2 regions of the Pedobacter folensis genome follow, and region 1 is predicted to be linked to the other one. Evidence: riboswitches for the same ligand, from Rfam matches in the RefSeq annotation. Region 1 holds a riboswitch; the other holds the start of a gene.
What was found. Region 1 has a riboswitch for cobalamin ahead of AC04QZ_RS03555 (TonB-dependent receptor plug domain-containing protein). Riboswitches for the same ligand answer to the same signal wherever they lie in the genome.
Positions count from the first base shown of each region.

Region 2: it holds a riboswitch for cobalamin, as region 1 does, so the genes downstream of both, metE (5-methyltetrahydropteroyltriglutamate--homocysteine S-methyltransferase) here and AC04QZ_RS03555 (TonB-dependent receptor plug domain-containing protein) in region 1, are expected to answer to the same signal.

Region 1 is NZ_JBWJIF010000001.1:897,987-908,776, reverse strand. It holds gene AC04QZ_RS03575 (Dph6-related ATP pyrophosphatase) at 1-33, opposite strand, end outside; gene AC04QZ_RS03570 (SIR2 family NAD-dependent protein deacylase) at 23-709, opposite strand; gene AC04QZ_RS03565 (ABC transporter substrate-binding protein) at 718-1,659, opposite strand; gene AC04QZ_RS03560 (DUF6580 family putative transport protein) at 1,790-2,377, opposite strand; gene AC04QZ_RS03555 (TonB-dependent receptor plug domain-containing protein) at 2,417-4,282, opposite strand; cobalamin riboswitch at 4,381-4,572, opposite strand; gene AC04QZ_RS03550 (DUF5074 domain-containing protein) at 4,876-5,979, opposite strand; gene AC04QZ_RS03545 (PKD domain-containing protein) at 5,994-6,929, opposite strand; gene AC04QZ_RS03540 (PKD domain-containing protein) at 6,939-8,072, opposite strand; gene AC04QZ_RS03535 (YncE family protein) at 8,133-9,248, opposite strand; gene AC04QZ_RS03530 (YncE family protein) at 9,258-10,391, opposite strand; gene AC04QZ_RS03525 (TonB-dependent receptor plug domain-containing protein) at 10,388-10,790, opposite strand, start outside.
Region 2 is NZ_JBWJIF010000002.1:372,562-383,351, forward strand. It holds gene AC04QZ_RS10225 (M14 family metallopeptidase) at 1-2,000, opposite strand, end outside; cobalamin riboswitch at 2,127-2,333, shown strand; gene metE (5-methyltetrahydropteroyltriglutamate--homocysteine S-methyltransferase) at 2,529-4,862, shown strand; gene AC04QZ_RS10235 (acyl-CoA thioesterase) at 4,988-5,374, shown strand; gene AC04QZ_RS10240 (class I SAM-dependent methyltransferase) at 5,428-6,093, shown strand; gene AC04QZ_RS10245 (phosphatidate cytidylyltransferase) at 6,212-7,021, opposite strand; gene AC04QZ_RS10250 (putative signal transducing protein) at 7,065-7,271, opposite strand; gene AC04QZ_RS10255 (lysostaphin resistance A-like protein) at 7,252-8,178, opposite strand; gene dusB (tRNA dihydrouridine synthase DusB) at 8,222-9,229, shown strand; gene apaG (Co2+/Mg2+ efflux protein ApaG) at 9,266-9,652, shown strand; gene AC04QZ_RS10270 (zinc metallopeptidase) at 10,148-10,790, opposite strand, start outside.

The DNA of each region.
Region 1 (10,790 bases):
CCAGTTAAAAATGCAAATCTTTTTATCTGGCATTGGCTAAGATATCTTTTAAAATGGCAACACCTTCTACCGCGTTTTTCTCAATGTTGATCACGTTTTTATAACGTTTTACATCAGGCGTTTTTGGATCAATAATGTATTTGTCAACAAAGGAAGGAACAAAATCAATTAAACCTGCTGCCGGGTAAACGGCTAATGAAGTTCCGATGAGTACGAACAAATCGGCCTGTTTGCAGAGTTTAGCGGCTACTTCTATCATGGGTACTGCTTCGCCAAACCACACTACATGCGGACGAAGTTGGGAACCCAGCGCGCAAAGCTCTCCCATTTTAATTTCCGACCCTGCAATGGGATAGGTTAATTCCGGTTTTCTATCAGATTGAGATTTGGTAATTACACCATGAAGGTGTGTCACTTTGGTTGAGCCTGCCCTTTCGTGCAAATCATCAATGTTTTGGGTAATAATCTCAACGTCGAAGTCTTTTTCCAATTCGGCCAGTAACTGGTGGGCCAGATTGGGTTTTGCAGCTAAAACCTGTCTTCTCCTTTCGTTATAAAATTCCTGTACCAATTCGGGATTTCTCTCCCAGGCTTCGGGGGTAGCCACATCGTAAACATTATAGCCCTCCCATAATCCATCAGAATCCCTAAATGTTTTTAACCCACTTTCGGCACTGATCCCTGCTCCTGTTAAAACGACTAATTTCATAGATATGGTTACACAGATTTAAATGATTTCACAGACTGGCTGTGGTTGATGAATTTTTTGGCTATATTTTCGTCTGCCTTAAATATCTCCGGGTGGAACATACAGGCTAAGGCCTGGATACCTTCAACCAGGGTACCTACACTCGGTTGGGTAAACATATCAAAATCGGCAATGTAAACCTGGTTGTTTTTTACGGCCTCCAGATCTTTCCAACCTGGTTTTGAGGTTAACAGCTCCATTTCTTCCATGCTCCTGTTCATATCAAAACCACATGGTGCAATAACCAGTACCTCTGGATTATATTTCAGGATTTTATCCCATTGGGTTACGATAGAGTCGCCTCCGGGATTAGACAACATATCTACACCACCAGCTGCCGCAATCTGAAAAGGAATCCAATGCCCGCAGTTGTAGATCGGTTCGATCCACTCCATCAGCATGATCCTTTTTAGTGGTGCACGGTTTGCCCTAAGCTGATCTAAAATGTGATCTGTTTTCTTTTGCAGGCCTGCGAGGTAATTTAAAGCCACTTCTTCCTTCCCTAAAGCCCTGGCAATGGTAATGGCACATTCGAAAACATCCTGTAAGTTATTTGGCGATAAGGGAACCAGTGTTGGCTGTTTGCTAAGCTTCATTACCGCTGTTTCGGTACAAACGGTATCGATATTGCAAACTTCGCATATATCCTGCGTGAAAACCACATCAGGTGCGATGCTTTCTAGCAGTGCATCATCTACCCAATACAAACTTTTGCCCTGTGCTTTTGATGCTGAAAAGATCCGGTCGATTTCGATGCTCGAATAGTTTTTGCCCTCTAATATGCAACGTACCACTTTGGGCTGATCTGCCGCCTCTTTAGGACATTCGAATGTTACACCATGCAGGTATTCCTGCAGGCCCATATCGTAAATCATTTTTGTCGCGGCAGGTAAAAAGGAAACAACTTTCATTGGATGTAAGATGTAATAGGTAAAATGTAATGATGTTCTAAGTTAAAAAAAATCCTCTTTTGAATCGAATCAAAAGAGGATTTCTATACTGCATTTCATTTGTTTGGTGAAACACCAATCAAGTGAATTTCTATAACTCTTGTGTTTGCAGTTTTAATACCGGGTATTTTGCTTTTAAAATTTCGAAAGCTCCGAAAAGTAAAGCGCCGTAAATCACTGTTCCTTCTAAAAATCTAATTTCGAATGGAATAGCTTTAATTAAACAATCTATAAAACCACTAAAGTTTTGTGTATAAAGTGGGTTTCCGTACCATGAACCGATATCACTTACAATCCAGTGGATGAATACAATTACAATTGTAGACAGGAATAAGTTGGCAATATTTACCTTTTTTAATAAGAAACGACCAGCTAAAACCATTAGTGCAATTGCAAGGTATGTCCAAAGTTCTTGAACCAAGAGCATATCTACATACTTTCTATAGATGGTTGTATAAAGTACCAAATCGCTTAAAAACAAACTCAATAGCGGAAAAGCAAATGCTTTAAGGTGATCTTTAAAATATGCGCCTCCAAATAAAGCTACCGCTCCTATTGATGAGAAATTGGCAAACTTTAATTCATCTGAGTTGAATGTTACCAGCAAACGGAAAGCCGTTATTGCCAATATTATTGACAACAAAATTAAAGTGCGTGGATTAAATTTTAAATGAGACATGCTATTTCTGGTTAATATTTAAGCAAAGTTAAATCTTTATTAGCGGATATTAAAACTTACACCTGTATTAAAGTTGAAGCCAGGTGTATTGTAGCCAATAATTTCAGTGTATTTTTTGTTCAGGATGTTTTTGGCATCAAAAAATATTTTCACACGTTTTTTAGCCAGGGCATATTCTACATATGCATTTAACAGGTTGTATGATGGCATTTCTTCGTCTAAATAAGACATAAAATTGGTGTCGAAACGTTTACCAAAATAACGTAAGTTAACACTTGCATATAAATGGCTTGTGGCCTGTGCACCTGCATTAATGCCGAAGGTATGCTTTGGCCTGCGAATTAAATAATTGGTTGTTCCTGTATTTCCTTCTACAAAAGCATAGTAAGCATTGATATTGAAAACACTAAATTTTGCTGCTGGTTCTACTTCAAAACCTTTATATTTTTGGTTACCCTGATTAATATAACCTGTGGTATAAACAATCGCGTCAGTTAAATCGCGTTTGAAACCAGTAACCCTTAAAGTAAAGGCTTCATCAGCAATGTTTAAATTTACACCGGCTTCGTAATTCTGAGATTTTTCAGGTTTCAGGTCCAGATTGGCACCATATTGACCAAACAACATATTCAGCGTAGGGATTTTGAATGCAGTAGATACTGTTCCAAATAGTTTTACTTCTTTAATGATGTTGATGCTTGGGGTAACAGAATAAGTATAGTTTTCTCCATATTGATCATGTTTGTTGTAACGTCCGCCTACTTCAAGGTTAAAAATGCTTAAATCGTGTAAAAACAATGAACCATAAGCGGCAAAGATATTGGTTGTCGGGTTTTTGGTATCGGTAATCAACTTCATCTTTCTGTTGTCGATACCTACCAATAAATCTAATTTATTGCCCAATTTCTGGTTGTAGAATAAATCAACCACATTCAGTTTACCGAAGTTTAAAAATTTACTTTCAAAACCTGCATAACTCGAATTTACATTGTTTGAATTACTCTCGTGGCTGTAGTTAAGTGTTATTTTACCTGTGTTGAATTTATATTCTGAGTTGAAACCTGCACTAAACTGTTTCAAAATAGAATTATTGGTAGGTAAACCATCCGCAAAAGCACCTTCATCTATTTTATAATCGCCATAGAAATAACGTAAAAACGGATTTACAGAGAAGTTTTTGTCGAGTTTGATACCGAAATTAGCATTTAAACCGTCAGTTTTAAAGCCATCTTTATCAAATATAGCCGCACTTCCAGCTGGAGCTACAGCTTCAGAAATTCCATCAGTTTTTAAATGTGTGTAGTTAATGTTGTATGAAAAACCTTCTACACCGCCATTTAAACCGATCGTACCTTTATAGGTTTCGAAACTTCCTGCACTGGCTACACCGTAAATGGTATTTCCTTTTGGTCCGCCCTTTTTAGTTATAATGTTGATTACACCTGCAACGGCATCAGATCCGTAAATGGTAGACTGACCGCCCCTTAAAATCTCAATATGATCAATCTGATCAATTGAGAACAGACGTAAATCGAATGTACCGCTGATACTCGCTGGATCGTTTTGTACAATTCCATCAATAAGTACTAAGGTATAACCACTGCCTGATCCTCTGAAAAAGATACTTTTATCTTTCCCCTGACTGCTGTTGCCACCACTAATAATAATACCTGCCTGTTCTGAAAGTAAATCGGGTAATGATTTGCCGTTACTGCGTTCGAGCACTTCGCGACTAATAATGCTGACTACTTTACCTGTTTGCGATTGTTTCTGATCGTTTTTTGTTGCAGAAATTACAACATCTTTAAGTTGTAAACTGTCTTGATTTTGAGCATTAGCCACCTGGCTAATCATTAACTGTGCTAGCCCCAGACTGGCTACAGTTAGCATTCTTTTTTTGTTCATTTGATTGTGGTTTTGCCCACAGCCAACAGATTAGGAAAGGAAATGAAAATACGAAAAACGTTAAGTATTTCAATCCTAGCTTCAATCCCCGAAAGCTATGAAATTAAATGCTAAAGGCAGGTCTTCTGACTTACTCCCGTTTTTCTGTCTTCCCGTACCGGTTAAGCGGAACAGTGACTTGTAGATTGAAAAACGTTACAGAGCTTACAGCTGCGGGACAGTTACAGATTTACACTGTATTCCCTTTTAATCCCGATTTTACACCGGGAACCAAAAGCAGCGCAAATGTAGTAAAAAGAGCGGATAGCCGAAAGTGTGTGCTAGAATAGAGCTGAAAATTAATAAATGATAATAAGGGTCTTTAATTGGAAAGGAATGTCAGTTAGATTTCGGGAACAGCAGTCCCGTTATCCGCTGTAGCTCCGATGAAAAATCGGAGGCTGCCGCTCCTACCGGGTTTATAAATCAGGGCCTCAGATTAGAATCCGTGAATTAATTCTTGACGGTCTGTGGAGACAGAGACCATAGAAATAGAAAAAGGCCTGCAAAAAAATGCAGACCTTTAGGTTGAGAGGTTATTATTGAATGTTATTTTAATGGAATATGGCTAAATCAGGGAAATAGATTTTAGTAAAATCTGTGGTTACCCCATCACCACCGTATTTAATTTTTTTCACCAAAGCACCCGTTGATGCATTGTAGATGAGCAGGTAATTTACTGTAGAAGCTGCACCGTAACCCTGGATTCCGTTAACAACGATATAATCTTTATTCCTGTCGTAACGAATAGCACCGTATACCATAAAAGGATCTTCGGTGATATTGATAAATGGCTGTGCTAAGGATGTTTTATCGCCATCGATATATTTATAAATTGCTTTTCCTGAATGATAGAAAACGGCATTTTCTTTAGTTGAGGCCGTAATACGGGTTGGTGCATCAAGACCGAATGATCCTACAGCAACGGCTAGGCCAACACCTGCAGTGTCTAAATTATTGTCGATTGCAATTAAACGGCTACCTGTTGAAGCCCAGATTTTTCCATTTGGTGTTTGTGCGAATCCACGGTTGATGTTTGAAAAACTCTTGACCAGCGAATAGTTACTGGAAGATACAATCTTCGCACCATTACTCTGTAGCAGGTAAACGTAATCGCCTTTCTTCCACATATCGCCCGTATTTACCGCACCTACTGTTGTTAGTTTATTTTGAACGGTAAGCGTATTCAGGTCGATCTGGTACACACCATCATTTGCACTGACCAAACCCCTGCTCCCATCAACTTGTATAATACTTCTCCAGTTGCTGGCTTCCTGTACGTATCTGGCCTCTTCTTTTAAAGTTTGTTCATTTATTTTAACAATCGGACCATTTATTTTGCTCATGAGGTAAATACTGCCATTAATTATCGAAGCAAACTGCAAAGTACTTGTTTTAGCGGTGTTTGATAAGGTTTTTCCCGGGTTTTCCTTCTCATATGCCCTAATGGAAAGGGTATCATCACCATAACGGTAAAAGCTTACTGCACCTGCACTCTGTCCGTAAGATCCCTCGCCGATTACAAAAAAGCCGTTATCATATTTTCCTGCGACTGGATCAATCTGTATATCATTTACACTGTCTTTTTTACAAGCATAAAGACCCGTTGTTAAAATTGCTGCAGCTACAAATATTTGTTTAAAGTTGAATTGTTTCATTCTGATATATGGTGTTATTTATTTTTTAAAAGTTTAAGATCAACCGCTCCGCCGAATTCTGTCGAAATCTCTCCGATATAGCGCGAACGGTCGTTATCATTATCCGGACTGAAAGGATTTCCGTTGCTGTTTTGCCCGGTATAAACCTTTACAAAATCGATAGAGGCAAGCGTTACTTTTTTACCAGTAGCATCAACAGCCCAATCGATATCGAAGGTATTGTATCCCCTGCCAAATTGTTCCTGCAAGCTTAAATATTCGCTTGATCCATTATCGGCATAACCAAAATTGAATGGTTTATTTGTAATGATTTCTCCGGGAGCAAGTGTGTTTTTAATCAAGGTTCCGGTGAAAGAAATTTCATTAGTAGTGGCCCAGGAAGGAAAATAATCCTGGGTGTGGAATTGATTTCTCAATACCAACCCCTCTTTGCCCTGGTTATCCGTCCAGCGGATATCATCCGTTAATTTCGAGGGTTTATAATAGGTGATTTTATAATTCTTGATGGTTGCCTGATCGTTATATTCACTTCCAGCTAGTTCGTACCACACATCATCAGGCAAACCGTTTTTATTCTGGTCTTGCATTACACAAACAATACCAGGCTCAGAGAATTCCATACCTGCACCAATAAGCGGATTGCCATAAATGCCAAGGTCTGCCCCTGAGCTATTGGTTACACTGTGGTCGAAGCCGAATATAATGTATCCCCCAAAACCGCCCAATGAAACCAGTCCATTACCTGCACTGCCGATCAGGATATCGGTCTTTACAAGGTCGTTGGTAAACTGTCCGGGTGCTTGCTTAAAATCATATATTTTATGGAGGTATGGCGATTGGTTTGTTGTTGGTTTATCTCCTTCCTCCTCTTTTTCTGCCGGATTTTCCTTCTTGCAGGAAAGAAGTACAGCAGATAAAAGTGCTAAGCTTATTATTGATTTTATTTTCATCAGCATGTTTTATTTAATTCCCAGATCTACTGCGCCTTTAACTTCGGTTGAGACTTCTCCAAGAAGTGTGTTTCCTTTTTCTCTTTGCCCGGTATAAACTTTTACGAAATCGATGGTTTTTAAGGCGATTTTCTTTCCGGTTTGATCAACGGCCCAATCAAGATCAAAACTGTTATATCTTTTAGTGGCATAATCATCCTCTATCGACCAACTATCAGTATAACCCCATGGAAAGGCATTGTTAATGAAAATACTGCCGTTTTTACCCCATGTTGAAGGCAGTAATGTTCCTTTTAAAGTTAATTTTTCCTGATCGGGTGCAAATTCTGGGTAGAAATTGTGTTTGTGGAAATTGTTTACATCGTAAGTTCCGCTGCCACCTTGATTGTCAGTCCAGCTTACATTGGCAAAACCTTTCGGATTGGTGTAGGTGATTTCGTAGTTTTTAATGGTCAGCGGATTGTTGTATTCGCTCCCGGCGAGTTCATACCATTCATCATCAGGTTTGCCATTTCCATTTATATCCTGACTCACCATAACGATCCCTGGCTCGGCAAAAGGAGTTGTACCACCAATCGGATTACCATAAATGGCGAGGTCGGCACCGGTATTGTTTACTACCGAGTGGTCGAAACCAAAAATGATATAACCACCAAAACCACCTAAGGTAACCATGCTGGTTTTGCTTACATCACCAATAATTTTCTGTGCACCTGCAAGGCTTCCCAAACCTTCATTGATAAACTGGCCTGGCGCTGGTAGATATTCAAAAACGGTGGTGATAAATTTGGTGCTGTTTGTGGTAATCTCCACTACCGGAATTGGCACCGTTACAGTGTATTTGTGCGAAAAAGATCCGGCGTTGTTGCTCGCGGTATATTCAATTACATAAGTACCGGCTTTTAGGGGTGTAAAATCGTAGTTATAAGTGCTGCTTACTACTTTACCATCGAGTTTCCATTGGTGATTAAAGCCTTTTCCATTATTTGTTCCTGCGGCAAAAACAGTTTTGGTATTCACTTTTCCAGTCATGGTTTCTCCTTTAATAAAGAGGTTAACATCAGGAACGGCTTCATTGTCTTTTTTGCAACTGTATACCAGCGTAGCAATACCAAGCGCTAATAAGAGATAACTTTTTTTCATGTATGTGTTTTATTAAATTATTTATTCTGTGTGTAATTTGATAGGAATAATGATGCTCCCTTATTCGTATTTGTAACTGTAATTGAATACAGCGTGCTGAGGCAATGCGCCAGTTTCAAAACTGAATTTTACTTTACCATCTGTTCCAACACCATAAGCAGATCCTGAGGTGCTGCCATAGCTATTGGCATCAGCAACAATCACTTCTTTATTGAAGGGATTGATTGTTAATCCGTAAGGTATATTTATAGCCTGTCCGCTTGTAATTAAACCTGTACCAATGGCACCAGTTGCTGTATTAAGCGATTTAATTTCAGGGTTGGAATAAATATCTTTGGCTACATAAGCTGTTGAGCCATTGATCGCAATTATGCCGAGATCGTAACTATAAGAACCTGTTTTGGTATCGCTGGCACTACTGATTCGATCGAGCGATGGGTCGTTATTGATGATGTAGTCGTTCCAGCATACCACGAATAAATCGCCGTTATCTGCTGTTTGTATTCTTACCGGATTATTGTTTACGGTAATGTCTTTTGTTTTGGTAAAGGAGGCGAGATCAATTACTGATACCTTATTTTTAGCTCCGTTCTGATAAAAAGGGTGCGATGAATTGCATACATATAATTTTCCGTTTGCTACCGCCAGCTGCTCAAGGCCTTCTGAAAGCATTATTTCACCATCAATAGCCATTGTAGCGGTATCGATGCGGCTCACTTTACCATCATAACGCGATACATAAGCTTTGTCTTTATAAAAGGCAACAAACCTTGGCAGGTAACCATCCGTTGCTGAATTGAATGGAATCCTTTTTAGCGATTTGCAGGTATTGATATCGATAATGTCCAGAAATGACTGTTTCGTACCCTGAATACCAGCCACCACACAATACATTTTACTGCCGTATTGCTCTAAATCGTTTGCGGTTTCGCCGAGCGATGTACCATTTACCTGTTTGTAATAATCTTTAACTGTTGCTTTTGTAGCCATATCATAGTAAGAAATGGCACTGTTACCACCTCCCATCAACCCTTCGCAAAGCATGTAAATGCCCTTGGTACCTGTAATGATTTGTTTTTTCTCCGCTATTTCAGTTTTATCTTTTTTACAGGCAGAAATACATATGGCCGTTGCGGCCAGTATAATTAAAATGTGTTTTTGGTAAAGTTTGCTCATGGTATATATTTAATTTGTGAATGTGATGTGTGCTGGAATATCGCCTGTGGTAACCGACCATTTTAATCGCCCTTCGGGACTATAACAATGTAATTTGCCTGGGCTAACGTAATCTTTGGCATCGGTTACGTAAACGTCCTTACTAATGGGGTTAACCGCAATTCCGTAAGGAATTTTAATGTCTTTTTCAGTGCCATCACTAATGAATTTGCGATCCATCAGGGTTTCATCTTTCGTATTGATCATGTTGTAGGTAATCTTGTTCTTGCCTTCAATGTAGTTCCATTCGGTGCTGTAGATGTAGGCGTAATCATCATCTATCACGAGGTTGCTGGCCGCGATATTGAATACCTTTTTAACCTGGTCGGTTTGGCTATCGATAACAAAAAGTTTAGCTGGAATGGTGTAATAATCTCCTCTCGAGCTGACGTACAAGTCGCCATAATGGTCGGCTTTTACGCGGCTGAGATTAATGGCCACTTCGATTCTTTTAATTTCAGTAAAACTGGAAAGATCGATTACGGAAAGCGTATGTTCGTAATCGGGCGGACTGTATCCTCCGGAGTTGGCTACATAAAGTTTAGTCCCAATAATGGCCATTTCCTCCGGTTGCCTGCCCACTTCAATAGTTCGATTTACCCTTAGTGCCGTGGTATCAATTTCAGCCACTATCCCATTAGGGGCCTTCGGATCGCCAACTTTGCCTAAATAAGCACTTACATACGCTTTTCCATTACTGAATGTGATGTAACGGCAGTTGGTGATATTGATCTGTCCGATTTTTTTACCGGTTTTAATGTTCAGTACCTCAACCTTGTTTGATATGTTAACCACTACATAAAGTTTGCTACCGTATCGGCCAATATCATTGCCTACATCGCCCAAACCTTTGGTTACTTCGGGATTAACCTGATTGTACAGGTTACGGGTGTAAATACCGTTTACGAGGTCCATATAATCAAGCGAAGCTTTATTCATGTTCATATTGCCTTCATTCACCAGATAAAAACCTTTAATGACTGATGTTGGCTCAGGTTCTACTTTGGTTATTTCAGATGGTAGCGGCTGCGGATCTTTTCTACAGGCACTGATAATCACTATAGGAAAAGCCAAAACGAATATTAAAAACTTTAAATGCCTCATAATTTATAGTTTAAGGTTAACCTGTAATTTCTACCTGGCATTGGAAAATTTGGGATGATATCGTAATACTGGTTAAGCAGGTTATTTACTTCTCCGTTTATACCTATGCTACCATTTTTCAACTTAAATTCATAACCTATAGCTGCATCATGAGTATACCATGGCTCCATATAATTGTAAATGTTGTTTGCTTTTTGGTTGTAACGGAATCCAGTATAAATAAATCCATAGTTGGCGTGCCATTGATGATAATCTAACCGGGTAAGAAATGATCCACTATTTTCAGGGATATAAGGAATCTGATCTTGATAAGTTTCCTCAAGCTTTGAAGTTACATCAACGGCTTTCTGATAAGTATAATTGATGCCAATGTTGATGGTGAAATTGCTAATCGGCTCG
Region 2 (10,790 bases), on a different contig from region 1:
TGCTCCATTAAAAAGCGCACCCAACCCGAAGCCATAGAACCTCCATAGGTGTCCCAAAGGGCAATTCTTCCAGCAGAAATTTTAATTTTATCTTTTGGTACAGCTGCGCTTTTTAATTTGATATTCGCTTTTTCCAATATGGATTTCCCTGCCGATGAAACATAAAAATCGCCATTCTCCGTCGAACGATACACCTCAACTTTGTTTTTCAATAAGTCGTTTACTGCAGTATAAGAATCGTTTTGCGCCGCACTCAATACGTAACCCGATCCATTTGGCAATTTATGCTCAAATTTCAATAAAGCACCATAAGGATTTCTCTCAAACGGCCCTGAAAAATCGTTGAGAATCCGATCGAACTTCACATCCATTAAATAGGCCAGGGTCCATCCTGCGGCATCATATGGCGGAATTGGTGCACCTCCCTCGTATTTAAAATCGTTCGGGTGATCCTGAGGCTCGAACATATCCAAAACATGTGGACGAAACGCCTGATCGGTTTTAACCACGTAACTTCCGGCAGGATAATTTTTGCCGGCAACAGTAAACGAAGCCGTCGCTTTTTGAACTACAATACCTGTCCTGATCAAAGCATTTAAAAACTTAACAGCAGAATTAAAGTCCGGCTGATCTGCCGATAAAATATATCCGCGTGGATCTCTGTTTAAAGGAGCTTTCATCACGGTATCAAACGCTTTCATACTAATTTGTCGTCTTGCACCAAAATCGGCATCTCCTCCAGCAACTGAAGCACCTTTTTCGCCTTTGGCAGCATTATTAATGGCCTCTATTTTTTTTGGAGAAAAAGACCAGGTATCTTTCTTACCCCGCTCAATAGAATTTCTGCCCATCTGGTAAATATTAAACAACAATTCATCGCGGTAACGTTGTGCATAATTTAAAACGGCATAATTTAACGATACCGAATAATCGATCGAGTTTTTAAAGTACCATTTCCTTGGGGTAATTGGGTTTGGTGAATCGCCGTTCGGCAATAACCTCGAAGGAACTAGCGGAATTTCAGCGGGTGTAGGGTTCCCGATAATTTCAGTTAACAGCCCAATCATGTTATGAAAATAGGTGGTGGTTCTTAAACCACCATTGTACCAGGTAGAATAAACAGATCCCCCTCGCTGGGTATAACCAGGTTTGTTTTCTACATTCATCCTATTGTGCATGGCCGCACCAACGGCATCTAAACTGGTTAGCAGGGTTGGGTCGAAAACATAATTAAACGGGTCGCGGTAGGGTGGACCTGCCACAACGGTTCCAGCCGGACCAGCCTGATGGTGGTTATACATAATCTGCGGGATCCATTCAACAAAAAGCTGACGTCCAATATTCTGCGTTTCTTTAAGGTTGAGCATAAAGAAATCGCGATTGTTGTCGTGCCCTGCATATTTTTCATACAAAACGGGCAAGCCTGAGGTTGTTCTTTTCTTGGGATCTTTCTCTCGCATATACCAATTGCTCACCAGTTCTTGCCCATCAGGATTGGCATGGGTAAACAAGATGATTACATTATCCAAAATACGAAGGGTTTCAGGATCCTTTCTGGAGGCAAACTCATAAGCGGTTTCGATTAGCTGATGTGCACCCACTACCTCGTTTGCATGCAAGCCACCATCTATCCACACTACCGCTTTGCCTTCCTGGGCTAATGCTTTTGCCTGCTCAGGTGTAATTTCGGCATGTGCCAGTTGTTGCGAAATTTCCTTATAACGGTCTAATTTCTTCAGGTTTTCCGGTGAAGAAACAATCAGCATATACTGGCTTCTGCCTTCTTCGGTTTTACCGATATCAACCAGTTTAATGCGGTCAGAACTTGCCGCGAGTTTCTTAAAGTAAGCTTCGGTTTGGGTATAATTGGCCAGTTGGTAATCGTCGCCGATATCAAAACCAAAATGCGACTTTGGCGTTGGTACTTCCTGTGCCAGCACCGCACAGCTATTTACCATTAAAAAAGCAATACAAAGCCTTTTAAAGTAGATTTTTATCATAATAAGGGTTTAGTTAGGTACTCAAATATAATAGAGAATAAGCTCCAAAAACGGCTTGCTGTAAATTTGTTACAAGTTTTAAATCCTAATCCATACATTTGCCCTGATGTAAGTTCTTAACTTTATTTTTCATCAACCGATACAGGTTCCCGGAATTACACCCGGGATTAATAGGGAATCGTGTGCAAATCACGAGCTGTCGCGCAACTGTAAATTCTGTCTTTATCTAAAAGACAACGGTCTTATCATTCATGCCACTGTGCCGTTTATCGGTATGGGAAGGCGATAAGATCGGGAATAAGCCAGGAGACCTGCCTATATTGAATTGACGGTGCTTTCGCGTTATAAAGTAATTGGTCAGGTCTGATTGTACACCATAAAATTAAAATTTTATAGGCTTGCTTTAAGCTTTTGGCTATTGAGTAGGCAGGCTGTGCCATAACCTTTCCTTTTAATTTTTAATATAAAGTATTACAAAATATTGCTTGAGGGCTTTTAAACGATTTATTTACTTAATCTTTAAAAGAGATGCTAACGCAAAATCTGGGCTATCCGCGAATAGGTAGCCAAAGGGAATTAAAGAAAATCTGCGAAAATTACTGGGCAGATAAAACTGGGTACAAAAATGTACTTCAGGTGGGAAAAAACATTCGCCACGAAAACTGGAACCTTCAAAAAGAAGCTGGAATTGATGTTATTCCTTCGAACGACTTTTCTTTTTATGATCATGTGCTCGATCATTCTTTAACTTTTGGGGCCATCCCAAAAAGGTACAACGAAGTAATCCTGAAAAAAGGAAATTCTGAGCTTGATCTTTATTTTGCCATGGCCAGGGGTTATCAAAAGGAGGGATTGGATGTAGTAGCCATGGAAATGACCAAGTGGTTCGATACCAATTATCATTACATTGTTCCTGAATTTTATAAAGACCAGCCTTTTAAACTTTTCTCTACTAAAGTGATCGATGAGTTTTATGAGGCGAAACAATTGGGCATTACGACCAAGCCTGTTTTAATCGGTCCGGTTTCTTACCTTTTACTGGGGAAAGAAAAAGAAGCTGGTTTCGAAAAAATCGACCTGATCAAAAATCTCCTTCCGGTTTATATTGAGATTTTATCCCGCCTGGATGCTTTGGATGTAGAATATGTTCAGTTTGATGAGCCCTTTTTGACTTTAGACCTTAGCGAGAAAGACAAAAAAGCTTACGAATATGTTTATAAAGAGATCAGAAAGACTTTCCCAAGGCTAAAAATTGTTTTGGCTACTTATTTCGAAGGTTTGGGCAATAATTTAGCCCTAACAACTTCATTACCGGTAAATGGTTTACATATCGATCTGGTACGTGCTGAAGATCAATTATCGGCTGTTTTGGCTTCATTAAAAGAAGAGACCATCCTTTCATTAGGTTTGGTAGACGGAAGAAATATCTGGAAAAACGATTTCGAAAAATCCGTTTCAATCATTAATCAAGTGGTAGAAAAAAGAGGATTAGATAAAGTTTGGATCGCTCCATCTTGTTCACTAATCCACTCACCGGTTGATTTAGACAATGAAACCAATGAGCAAAATCTTTCAGCAGAAATTAAACAATGGCTGGCTTATTCGAAACAAAAAATTTCGGAGCTAGCGACCTTAAAAAAGCTAATCACCAACGAAAGCCCTGCATCTACCCTGCAAAAAATGGAGGAAAACAAAATTGCCATTGCTAACCGCAAAGTTTCTAAAATCATCCATAACCCTGAAGTAAAAGAACGTGTTCTGGGTTTAAAAGCACAGGATGCCGAACGATTGAGCCCGTTTTCAAGCAGAAAAATAAAGCAACAGGAACTTAATCTTCCCATTTATGCCACTACCACCATCGGATCGTTTCCGCAAACAGCAGAAGTAAGAAGCTGGAGGGCTAAGCTTAAAAACGGAACTTTTACCGTGGAAGAATATGATGATCTGATCGCCAAAGAAACTGCTAAAGCCGTAAACTGGCAGGAAGAAATCGATCTGGACGTGTTGGTTCATGGCGAATTTGAACGTAACGACATGGTGGAGTATTTCGGCGAGCAGCTGGATGGCTTTGCTTTCTCTAAAAATGGCTGGGTACAGAGTTATGGCTCACGCTGTGTAAAACCACCGATCATTTTTGGTGATGTTTCGCGCCCGAAACCCATGACCGTAAAGTGGACAGCCTATGCACAATCGCTTACCTCGAAATACATGAAAGGGATGTTAACTGGTCCGGTAACGATTTTACAATGGTCGTTCGTCCGTAACGATCAACCAAAATCCGAAACCTGCACGCAGATTGCCCTGGCCATCCGTGATGAGGTTTGCGACCTGGAAAATGCAGGGATAAAGATCATTCAGATTGACGAGCCCGCCATTAGAGAGGGTTTACCATTACGCAAAGCCGATTGGCAAAACTATTTGAATTGGGCAGTTAAAGCCTTTAAAATTTCGGCCAGTGGCGTGAAAGACGATACACAGATCCACACGCATATGTGTTATTCGGAGTTTAACGATATCATCCAAAACATTGCCGATATGGATGCAGATGTAATCACCATTGAAACTTCACGGTCGCAGATGGAATTATTAGACGCTTTTGCCGATTTTAAATATCCAAATGAAATTGGCCCGGGTGTATACGATATCCACTCTCCAAGGGTTCCGAAGCGGGAAGAAATGGTTCAGTTGCTCAAAAAAGCAAAGGCTGTTATTCCTTCCGAACAACTCTGGGTAAACCCTGATTGTGGTTTAAAAACCCGTGGTTGGGACGAAACCAAAAAGGCTTTAATAGAAATGGTCGAGGCCGCCAAAGAGATGCGTAAAGCCGAAGAGGTTTTGGCTGCAGCTCTTCAGGCGAATTAACCCTGCTTATTTTTGCTACGGAAACACGGATTTTTCTATTCCTGTTATCCAAAGCCAAGCTTTACTTTGACAACTTTCTAATAAAGAAAGTTGTCAAAGCTTTTTACAGCACCTATATTTAACCCATGACCCTAGAAGAAAGAATAGAAAATTCTAAAACCAGCATTTTTAAAGCCGTTTTCCCCAACACAACCAATCATTATGATACCCTTTTCGGAGGCACCGCCATGCATTTAATGGATGAGGTTGCTTTTATTACCGCAACCCGCTTTAGCCGTCAGATTATGGTTACCGTAAGCAGCGACCGGATAGATTTTAAAAAACCAATCCCGGCAGGCACTATTGTAGAGCTTATCGGTAAGGTAAACCATGTGGGAAATACCAGTTTAAAGGTTAATGTAGAAATTTATATCGAGCAGATGTATGCTGAAGGAAGAGAGTTGGCCGTACATGGCGATTTTACTTTTGTGGCCATTGATGAAAATAAAAAGCCGGTTCAGGTAATTAAATAAGCTTTGGCCAAAAAGATGTAAAAATCATACCGCCGGAATCTTTAAATTTGATTATGGAACAGCAACTTTCTGAGGAAGACTTAAAAAATATTGCCAGGCAACTGGCTTGTCCCGAAGGCGAACACGGCATTAAAACAGGCGAAATGATGCATGCCAATAATATCGGTATGACTACTGCTGCGATTGATTCACTTGATCTTCAAAACAATGAAACTGTTTTAGAAATCGGTCATGGCAACGGCGGACACATCGCTCAATTATTATCAAAAGCCGAAAACCTCCATTATTTTGGTGCCGATATTTCTCCAACCATTATTGCTGAAGCCGGAAAAATCAATCAGGATTTCATAACAAAAGGAAAGGTTCACTTTCAGCTAACAGATGGCATTACATTGCCTTTTGATGATGATCGGTTCGATAAAATTTTTACGGTTAATACAATATACTTCTGGACAAATCCCAGCGAATACCTTAACGAAATTAAGCGAATATTAAAACCTAAGGGCACTTTTTCTATAGGTTTTGCTGATAAAACTTTCATGCAAAACCTCCCTTTTACCCCTTATGGATTTACACTTTATGAGGTAGAAACCGTAAAAAAATTATTAGAAAAAGCAGGTCTTACCATTAAAAATACCCTTAAAAAATTAGAGCAGCTACAAAGTAAAACCGGCGAACAGCTGGAAAGGGAATATTACGTGATAACGGCTACTGCATAAGAAAAAATCATAGGCCTAATTTAGTGAAATAGCGATTGTATCGCTAATAGCATAAACACATTACAAATGTAGATCTCATTCATCCCCGTTGCAAATGAGGGCGATAATAAGTTCAATTTTAATACAAAATCAGGTACAGATAAGCATAAACTACTGGAGCTGCCAGTAACAAGCCATCAAAACGATCTAACAAACCACCGTGGCCAGGTAACAAACCACCACTATCTTTCGTATCCAGACTGCGTTTAAGCATCGATTCTACTAAATCGCCCAGTGTACCAAAGCAGGCAATCAATACAGCCATACCAATCCAAACCCAGGCAGGACTTTCGGTAAATAGAAATGATAAACCAAAAGCAACCAAAACACTGGTAAACATGCCTCCGAAAAAACCTTCCCAGCTTTTCTTCGGCGAGTGTCGCTCGAACAATTTGCGTTTACCATATTTTACGCCGAAAAGATATGCGCCTGTGTCATTAGCCCAAAGCATCAGTAAAAATGCCAGTGGAAGATGAAAATTATATTCGCTCCAGTTTTTTAAAAAACCCAGCGCATGAAAAAAACAGAAAGGAATGGTTACATAAACAAAGCCCACAAAAGTGTAGGAGATATTGGCGAATGGAATTTTGTTCTTTTTATATAACTCCTTAATAAAAACCGAGAAAATTAGCGGGATACAAAGCAAAAGGTATTTCACATCGTATTTGAGGTAGTGTAAACCTGCAGCCATTAAAAATATTAATGAGCTAGCCGCCAAACCAATATTGCGGTGTGGCCTGATTCCAGCGTTTTTAATCAGCTTATAAAACTCAAACAAAGCCAAAACACTTAAAACAAGATAAAAAATAGTAAAAGTATAACTCCCCAGTAAGATGGAGCCAAGCATTACAATGGTAAAAAAGAAAGCGGTTATTGCCCTGGTTTTCATTTAAGGTAAGAGGTAAAGGGTGTAAGGTTTAAGGTCATTATTACTACTCAATTTCGTTTTCAACGATGTATTCTATGGCTTTATCGAAATCTACCTTATTCACCAAAACATTTATTTCGCCAATATTATAGGCCGAGAGCTGTTTATTCATCGTTACTGCCGGAATCCCGGCTTCTGTTAATCCCTGTTTTAATACCTCGGCCGCAAAGGCATCGCTGGTGGTATATACTTTAACCCAATTTTCGCTCACGTGTTGCGCTATCTTTAAAAAATTTAAACAAAGCTATGGTAATTATTGCACTAATTAAATAGCCATACCATGGAAAACCGATTGGTTCATCTGCTTTATCGAGTGGCATATGGTGTTTCTGCATATAAAAAGCCGCACAAACCGCATAAGCATTGTTTATAAAGTGCGCCAGCATGGCATACCAGATGCTTCCGCTAAAATAATACAGGTAACCAAATCCTGCACCCAATAACATCCGTGGTACAAAACCATAAAACTGCACATGGATGGCGCTAAAAATAATGGCTGATAACCAGATAGCCACATGGGGATTCTCAAAAGCCCTGTTTAACGATCGTTGTACACCTCCACGAAACATCAGTTCTTCGCCAACCGCAGGTATAACGGCAATCATAATGAGGTTTACGATAAAATCGAAATTACTGCGTACGGTGATCAATTGAATGGTCATTTTCATTGCAATAGCCTCCTTTTCCTTCATCCACTGTTCTATCTTATGCAAAAAATCAGGCAAAACCATTTTCTGGTTCCAGATCACCGTCCACTCCATAAATGGCATACTCAGGATCATAATAGCGAGAACCAGCACAACCAATAAGAATTTTGGTTGCCTGAAAAGATAAAATTCGGTTACTTTTTTCCGCTCTGTTAAAGCCAGGGCGATTGGAGGTAATATAAATGTTCCGATGGAACTTAATATTTGTATCACTTTAAAACCACCAATATACTTAGGATTACCAGCTAAAAGCATGTCTAGATTACTTACTATTCCTAAGCCATACATCATTAAAACGATGGCAATAGCCAGAATCCCAAACACAAGCCCGCCTATAACTGCGTAAAATAAAAGTAAAAGTAATTGTAAGAAAGGATTGATTTCCTCCTTGTTAGGTGTTACAAAATTCATTATTTGTACCTTTGTATGTTTTATTAATCGTTGAAGATAGAAAATGTCTGTTAAGATAGGAAATATAGATTTAGGTGAGTTCCCGTTATTGCTGGCTCCAATGGAGGATGTAAGCGATCCGCCATTCCGTTATGTATGCAAAAAAAACGGAGCTGATATGATGTATACCGAATTTATTTCTTCGGAGGGTTTGATCCGTGATGCTGCAAAAAGCATACAAAAGCTTGATATTTTCGAGTACGAAAGACCCATTGGTATCCAGATTTTTGGTGGCGATATCGATCACATGAGAGAAGCATCAGAAATTGCCTCTGCTGCAGGACCCGATCTCGTAGACATCAATTATGGCTGTCCCGTTAAAAATGTAGTATGTAAAGGCGCAGGTTCCAGCCTGTTACAGGATATTGATAAAATGGTAAAAATGACCGAAGCCGTAGTTAAAGCTTCACATTTACCTGTTACGGTTAAAACCCGCCTGGGTTGGGACGATAACACCAAAAACGTTTACGAAGTGGCCGAGCGCCTTCAGGATGTGGGCATTCAGGCTCTTACCATTCATGGCAGAACAAGGGCTCAGTTATATAAAGGCGAGGCCGACTGGTCGCTTATCCGTGAGATTAAACGCAATCCACGCATCAAAATCCCCATTTTTGGTAATGGCGATGTGGATAGTCCTGAAAAAGCGGCCAACTGGCGCATGGAATACGAGATCGATGGCATTATGATTGGTCGTGCTGCAATTGGTTATCCATGGATTTTCCGAGAGGTAAAACACTTTTTTAAAACAGGCGAGCACCTTGCCGGACCAACTATTGAAGAACGTATTGAAGTTTGCCGTACACACTTAGATAAATCGCTGGAATGGAAAGGTCCTAAAACCGGAATTTTCGAAATGCGCCGCCATTATGCCAACTATTTTAAAGGCCTGCCAGATTTTAAACCTTACCGTATGCGTTTGGTGGCCGAGCCAGATATCAACAACATTTACAGTATTTTAGAAGAAGTGGCAGAAAAATTTGCCGACTACGATGCCACTAAAGTACTGGCTTGATTTTTGAAAGGTTTTTTTATACATTCGTAAATCATCATGGTTACAGCTATCACAGACGGGGTTAAAGTTTCAGTTGAAACAGTTTACCAGCCAGAATATTCAAATCCGGCCAACGAGCATTATATGTTCGCTTATCGCGTAGAAATTTCTAATCTTTCTGATTATGCTGTGCAATTGATGCGCCGACAGTGGTTTATTTTCGATTCGAACAGTAGCCGAAGAGAGGTAGAAGGTGAGGGTGTGGTTGGTTTACAACCCATTATCCAGCCTGGCGAAACGCATGTATATGTTTCTGGCTGTAATCTGAAAACCGATATGGGCAGCATGAAAGGTGCCTATTTAATGAAACGCGACATTGACGGATCTGAATTCGAAGTTGATATTCCAGAGTTTCAGTTAATCGCGCCTTATAAACTGAATTAATTCTTAGAAAAATCGTCATTTCGACTGAAGTGAAGCGAAATGGAGAAATCTCTGAAGCAAATTAAGTCTACAGGTGCCTCAACAATGCTGTAAACAGCAACCAATCTCTTTTATCTATTCTTTAGAAAAGCAGTTGCAGCATTCCGTTTTAGAGTTAGTCCTGCTTTTTGTTTCAAGTCCTCGCTGCGCTGTGGGCTTTTCACGTCAATCAGGTTTAAAAAGCAGTGACACTGCAATTATTAAAGGTTAACTCATCATGCAGGTAAAATCCTTTTTCTGCACCTTGCAACCCCAAATAGCACAACGAACTTACCCACCTAAACCCGATAGGAGCGAACACGAAGTAAAGCGGATAGCGGGACTGCATCAAACCGAAAAGCTTCCAAACCCGCTTTCCAAAAAAGAGAAAATAATGATTCTATTTTCCAAACCGATACAAACCAAAAACGGCCAGGATTAACCCGGCCGCTCTGTGCTTTTCATAATTAAATATCTCTAATCTCTGCTTCTTCCAAAAAGCATTGATGCGTAATACAATAAATTGGCTAATGCACCTACAGCTGCTACAACATAAGTCATGGCTGCCCACCAAAGTGCATCTTTGGCCTGTGCATTTTCTTCTTGTGTTTGCATTACACCGTTATTGTTTTTTAGCCAGGCCAATGCACGGTTACTGGCATCAAATTCGACTGGCAGGGTAATGATACTAAAGATAGTTACCAGTGCCAAACCGACTACACCAATTGCCAAAACAATTGGATTTCCGGTAAAACCGATCAGCAATACACCAATTAATAATACCCATTGTAAAAGATTAGATGATATACTTACCACCGGAACCATACTGCTTCTTAACTGTAACCAGTTATACGATTTCGCCTGTTGTACGGCATGTCCACATTCGTGGGCGGCTACAGCCGCGGCAGCAACGCTTCGGCTATAATATACATCTGTACTTAAATTAACGGTTTTATCTGATGGATTGTAATGATCTGTTAATTGTCCTTCGGTACTCATCACCTTCACGTCGTATATCCCATTATCATGTAACATTCTTTCTGCTACCTCTTTGCCCGATAAACCAGAGCTAAGTTGCATTTCTGCATATTTAGAAAATTTATTTCTAAATCGCCATTGT